2 regions of the Psychrosphaera ytuae genome follow, and region 2 is predicted to be linked to the other one. Evidence: predicted binding sites of a transcription regulator. Region 2 holds the regulator's gene; the other holds the start of a gene.

Region 1 (3,429 bases), 860 kb from region 2:
TCTAAAGGGGCCGCCAGAGCTAATACTGGCGATTTAGCCACCTATAAGCCTGTCGATGCAGCGATAAAGTTTGAGGCGGTTAGTGTCGATTTAGCATTACAAGATCTATCTTCCGACATAGTGCTACAGCCCGATGCCAAGCACCTCAAAGTTAAATTTTCGAGTATTAATTTAGTCTCACCAAAAAGAACCGTGTACCGAGTGAGGTTGACTGGATTCCAAGATGAATGGGACGAACGCGGTCAAACAAACACCATTGAGTACACAAACTTACCCCCAGGACGTTATTTACTAGAAGTTTCTTCTTCTATTGCTCCATATGAATGGAGTGTTCCCAAACAGATGACAATCGTCAAATTACCTTATTGGTGGCAAACAAATGTTTTCAAGGTAGTCAGTATTTTTGGGCTAATCTTTTGTTTGTGGTTGTCGTTATATTGGCGCTCGTATCGAGCAAGGCTACGTCAGAAAATACTGCAACAACAAGTCGATGAAAAGACAAAGGCATTACAAATTCAGTCAAGTAAATTGTTAAAGGCCAATCAAGAAAAAAGTGAGTTACTCAAACAATTAGTTGAAAGCTCCAAGGTATTGAAACGATTGTCTAATGAAGATGCATTAACTGAATTATTGAATCGACGTGCCTTCAGTGAAAAATGTGAAGAGTGGCAAACGTTAGCCGATCGCCATGGGGCGAAATACTGCATTGGCTTTTTTGATATTGATTACTTTAAGAGTATTAACGATAACTGGTCGCATAGTGCAGGCGACGCCGCGTTAAAGTCGGTGGCAGATACACTTAAAAACACCCTTAGAGAGCAAGACATAATCGCAAGGTGGGGCGGTGAGGAATTTATTGTATTGTTCCCAGAAACTTCTCTCGACACGGCCTTTGAGATGGCCGAAAAACTAAGAAAAGCAGTTTACATCAAGGATAACGAAGAGATTGCAGAAGGACTCACGATTACCATAAGTGGTGGTGTCGCAAGTTCTGAAAATGCCCACAATTATGAGCAAGTTATTCACCGAGCGGATATGGCCCTGTTCGAGTCCAAACAGTTTGGCCGAAACAAGATAAACGTGTTTTATCCAGACGCTCCAGAGCCCGGAGACAGTACAAAGTTATCGAGCTAACCTACCGTAAATGTTTGATGTAATATTCAGAACTCAATGCTTTGTTACTTACAACTGTTAATTAAAAAGCCAGCGATGCTAATCCATGCGCTGGCTTGTTCAATAATTTTATTAGCAAAACAGTTATAGCTTCATGCCAATTGATAGTGTGTAAACAATAGGATCAATATCAACACTAACAGAACCGGGAGCATTATTTGCACCAAGAGTCGGATTGTTGAGTGTGAAGGTTGCTTTGGTATCAATAGCGATATAACGAACTGAGCCATTAATAAACCAACCATTATCTAGCTGGTAGTCAGCGCCTATTTGGCCCGCAAACCCAAATGAGTTATCTAACTTCAAGTCAGAAAAGCCAATTTCTTGATTTTCAGCCGTTAAGTTTTCATCAAAAAATACAGTATAGTTTAAGCCTACACCAGCGTATGGCTGAAGTTTGCTTGAGGTATCAGCAAAATAGTAGTTTGCTGTAACCGTAGGTGGTAAATGTTTGACGTCTGCAAGTTTCCCAAGTCCAAGTGGATTAGTATTTACACTGACTTCATGACTAAAAGGCGTTGCAGCAAGTACTTCGATGTTCCATCTGTCAGTAATAAAGTAAGCAAAGTTGAGGCCTAGTTGGGTATTGCTGTCTACTGATACACCAAAACCTAAATCACCGCCAGCTAAGAATATATTCGAGCTATTGTCTTGAGGAGCAACGGTTGTTGCACCAATGCGAACTAGCATGTCATCAGTTTGATGAGCTAGAGCAGGAAGAGTCGTAACTGATAGTCCAGTTAAGGCAGTAAATAGAGCGGCATAAATACGATTTTTTGTCATTTCCAATCTCCTTTAAAAACTGAGTGCAGGATATAGAGAATGGGAGTTAGAACATTTGATCTAAAACAAATTAAGTCGTTATGGTGGTAAGGAATATTTGTTGGATTGTTGAAGGACTTCAGGCATAAAAAAAACGACATTCTTTATAAGATTTGTCGGTTATTTTTTCTCTTTTTTATCAAGAGAAGTGGTACCAGTGGGTGGACTTGAACCGCCACGCCCGAAGGCAACGGATTTTGAATAGACGGTGCCTAAAAATTAACATCTTAAAATAAGTGCGAGACGGCCGATAAGCCGTCTCAATCACCTTAAATTTATTCAATAAGCTCTAGTACAAATAAACGCAGAAAGGTAGCCATGGTTTTTAATTGTTATTTAATGTTTCTTGTAGCCCATAAGTGTAATAAATCTAACCCTATAGTGGCCGCGGCTAGTGCAGTTGTTTCACTCTGATCATAAGCTGGTGCTACTTCAACAACATCCATGCCTACCAAGTTTATTCCCTGTAAAGCGTTAAGGATTTTAAGTACCTTATCTGTTGTTAGACCACCACATACAGGAGTTCCAGTACCTGGAGCAAATGCAGGATCTAAACAGTCTATATCAAAGGTTAAGTAAACCGGCAGGTCACCAATAGTTGTTTTAATTTGCTCAACTATGTCACTTACTGACATGTCATTTGCTTGCATAGCGTTAATTACATTAAAACCATGACCTTTTTGTTTGTAATTTGTACGAATGCCTATTTGCACAGAATTTTCTTTTTCTATCAAGCCTTCGTTTGGCGCATGGTAGAACATTGTGCCATGGTCGTATCGACTGCCATTGTCATATGTATCGGTATGTGCATCAAAATGAACTAACGCCATTTTTCCAAATTTTTTGGCGTGAGAACGCAACAATGGCAAGGTCACAAAATGATCTCCGCCAAGACTCAATAGGCTCTTACCTGATGATAGTATTTCATCAGATGCCATTTCCACCCGCGCACAAAACTCTTCACTGTCTCCAGCCGAAAAGACCAAATCGCCCGCATCCGCCAAACTGCACACCTCCGCCAATTTAAAGTCCCAAGGAAAACGTCGACCTTCCCATGCTAGGTTAATTGATGCTTGACGAATGGCGTCTGGCCCCATTCTTGCGCCGGAGCGACCAGAAGTAGCCATATCAAAGGGCAGTCCTAATATCACTACATCGGCATTGCTTTTAGTTGGATCTAATGTCAGAGGAGACCGCAAAAAAGTCATCGCGTTTGAGTATATGGAATTATCAATCTGATTAAATACACTGCTGGTTAAAATCGACATTAAAAGTCCTCCAAATATGTGTAGCCGTTTAACCCGGCTACTAATTCATTAAAAATATCTTCACGTTCAGTATTTGGTAATTTATTGTTTACCAATTCACTGTATGTTTGTTTGAATTTACTTGCTTCTAAATGCACATAGGTCAGCATATCTTCGACAGTATCAC
Region 2 (3,429 bases):
TAACGGACAATTCTCGATTGAAAAAGAGCTGTGGTACGAGGAAAACCTCAAAGGACTATCTCTATCAAAAACCGAATTACAGCTGCTAATCGTTCAGTTAGAAAAGCTTAGTGAGCATCCAATCGCCAAGGCGTTTAACCATAAGCATTGGCCACACATCCAATCGACATCGTTACCTATCCAAATCAATAACCCTAAGATAATTGTAGGTAATGGCATTACTGCTGAAATTACCCTACCTTCTGGTGACCTAGTTGATTTGGCTATTGGAAACGCACAGCATTGTAAAACTACGCACACTGGCGCTAATGTTTACGTCTCAATTATAAAAGAACAACAAAGCATACCGATAGCCGAGTTTAATTTGGCTGATCAAGTGAAAAACGGTACGACGACCTTACTGCAATATCTACGTAGCTTAAATCTTAAGTTGGTAATGTTAACCGGTGACAAAAGTGAAAACGTAGCAAAGACTGCAAGCGAACTTAAATTAGATGACGTACACCTTGGTTGTAAGCCGGAACAAAAAGCGGCTTTAGTTCAAAGTTATCAAAATAATGGTGATGCGGTGATGATGTTTGGCGACGGCGTTAATGACGCACCTGTATTTGCTGCTGCGGATGTGAGTGTTGCAATGGGAAGCGGCGCAGACATAAGTAAACAATCAGCAAGTATTATTATTGTTAAAGACCAACTTCATACCGTCAGTAAACTGTTTGAGTACGCACACAAGACAAAACGCATTATTAAACAAAACCTTTTGTGGTCTTTGATATACAATATTTCTATATTGCCAGTGGCGATGCTAGGTTTTGTGCCACCTTACATCGCGGTGATCGGTATGTCGGCTAGTTCGATAATTGTCGTGACCAACTCTTTAAGGCTTTTAAAGTAGGATAAATCAGTGAGTATTATTTATTACTTAATTCCCATCGCCATTGTATTTGTGATCATAGGTGTATACGCGTTTTTTTGGGCTACAAAATCAGAGCAATTTGAAGATCTCGAAAAACAAGGCTTATCCATATTAATGGATGACGATATGCCAAAAAAGGAAACAGCAAAACCAGCCGAAAATAATACCGACAATCAATCTACCAAAAATGGGCGTGTTTAATGCTCATTAGCACAGCGTTTTTTATGGGCTTGTTTGGCCTAGTCCATTGTTTAACTATGTGTGGTTCGCTCTCAATGGCACTTGGCTTCTCAATCCCAAGAGAAAAATCAATTTTGCGCTACACCACATACATTAGTTTTGGGCGTATTAGTGGTTACGCCTTAATTGGCTGCATCGCAAACTACTTTTCACAAGGTATCATTTCTTTAAGCGGTGGAAATGTGTTGTACCTAAATGTTTTCGCTAGTTTGTTGATGTTTGGCATTAGTTTACACATCTGTAACGTTTCGAATGCCGTATTAAACATAGAAAAAATCGGCGTTTGGGTTAACAAGTCATTAGAGCCGATAAAAAAACGTTTATTGCCCATTGATAGTGTATTCAAATGTTTGATGTATGGGCTGTTTTGGGGATTTTTACCGTGTGGTCTGGTCTATACCGCTTTAAGCTTAGCCTTGGTTGCTCCCTCACCATTACACGGGGGTGCCGTCATGTTTATGTTTGGTATCGCTACTCTTCCTGCACTAATTGGTATGACAAGTCTGAATAATAAATTGGCTATTTACATAAAGCAGAAGAAAATTAGAACTGTGTTTGGTATGTTTATCATTCTGATGGCATCATATCAGTTGTATACAACCTGGTTAAAATTACAAGGACTTGAATAATGACTCAATTAAGAAGCAAGAATCAATGTGGTCAGTTTTCTATAAGCTGTTCAAATTGTAATTTAAACCAGCTGTGTTTGCCTTTTTCGTTAAACAATGAAGAGTTAACCCGACTTGATGATTTGATTGAGCGAAAGAAACCCTATCAAAAAAACCAATATCTATTTGAGGCCAAGCAACCTCTACGTGCTCTCTATGCCGTCAGGTCAGGTAGTTTCAAATCCTTTTTAATTGATGAAAACGGTACCGAACAAATTACGGGTTTCCATCTACCGGGAGACATTATCGGTTTTGATGGAATCGCAGATCAAAGTTATAAAACATATTCTCAGGCATTAGAAACCTCAATGGTTTGTGAGATCCCATTTAATACCATTGACAACCTTTCAAGCTCGATGCCGAGCTTACGCCAACAAGTTCAAAGATTAATGAGTAATGAAATATCTGCCGACCAATCTATGTTTATGTTACTTAGTAAGAAAACCGCCGAGCAGCGAATTTGTACATTTTTAGTCTCTTTGTCGAAGCGGTTCGACGAGCGTAACTTGTCAGCAACAATATTTAGATTGACCATGACTCGTGCCGAGATCGGTAACTATTTGGGTCTTACCGTTGAGACAGTGAGCAGAATCATCAGTAAGTTGCAAAAAAAGGAATTGATCAATTTAGATGGTAAATTCGTCGAAATCTTAAACGTCGATGGATTGAAGCAACTCGCTTAGTACCTTGTAGAAAATATTCGATAGTATTGATTTTCTGACAAAAAGATTGATTTAGTTCAATAAAAACTCATTCAAATCCCTTTAGTCTGTTCTACACTAAATGTAGAAAAGGCAAAAAAAAGGGATTGTCATGAATACTTTCAATAAATTACTAGTTGTAGTTGACCCAACTGAAGAAGAGCAAAAAGCGTTATTACGCGCTATCGAACTCGCCAAAAAATCTCCCGTTACCCTCACCTTATTTTTGTCTATTTATGACTTTTCTTATGAAATGACAACAATGTTATCGGCTGATGAACGCGATGCCATGAAACAAGCTGTTATTGGTGATCGTACACTTTGGCTAGAAGAACTTATTGCCCAGCAAGACCTAAAGGCCACCCCGATTGATTACAAAGTCGTTTGGCACAACCGCCCATACGAAAGCATTATAAAAGAAGTCTTATTTAACAAATATGACCTCGTTATCAAAGGTACTCATGCGCACGACACTTTAAAGTCAGTCATCTTCACGCCTACTGATTGGCACCTACTACGTAAATGCCCGGTACCTGTGTTATTAGTCAAAGAACACGCTTGGCCAGAGCACGGCAAAATTTTAGCTGCAGTTTCTGCCGGAACCGATGATTCAGAGCACAAAAACTTAAATACCCAAATCACTCAATATGCCAATTACATGGCAAAACTGCTTCATTCCGAGCCACACTTGGTAAACGCATACCCGCCTACACCAGTGAATATAGCAGTTGAGATCCCAGAGTTTGATCCACAAGAATACAATTCGTCGATGAGACAACATCACACAGAAAGCTTGGCCAAACTCGCCTCAGAAAATGACATTGTTTCGTCGCACTGTCATGTACTTGAAGGGATGCCAGAGGACGTTATACCGCGTCTCGCGCAAGAAATGGACGCCGAATTA

Evidence for each region. Region 2 encodes FNR, which switches genes on or off when oxygen is low (the NO sensors DNR and NnrR bind a similar motif). Its sites were predicted from a motif close to TTGATCTAGATCAA; they were not measured.
Region 1: J1N51_RS12780 (OmpW/AlkL family protein) is a predicted target of FNR. The motif match lies at 2,012-2,025, and genes of this name have one in related genera.

The regions. Positions count from the first base shown of each region.
Region 1 covers NZ_CP072110.1:2,888,115-2,891,543, forward strand. The annotation lists gene J1N51_RS12775 (ligand-binding sensor domain-containing diguanylate cyclase) at 1-1,134, shown strand, start outside; gene J1N51_RS12780 (OmpW/AlkL family protein) at 1,258-1,956, opposite strand; gene speB (agmatinase) at 2,328-3,263, opposite strand; gene speA (biosynthetic arginine decarboxylase) at 3,263-3,429, opposite strand, start outside.
Region 2 covers NZ_CP072110.1:412,128-415,556, forward strand. The annotation lists gene J1N51_RS01875 (heavy metal translocating P-type ATPase) at 1-895, shown strand, start outside; gene ccoS (cbb3-type cytochrome oxidase assembly protein CcoS) at 905-1,117, shown strand; gene J1N51_RS01885 (sulfite exporter TauE/SafE family protein) at 1,117-1,785, shown strand; gene fnr (fumarate/nitrate reduction transcriptional regulator Fnr) at 1,785-2,507, shown strand; gene uspE (universal stress protein UspE) at 2,638-3,429, shown strand, end outside.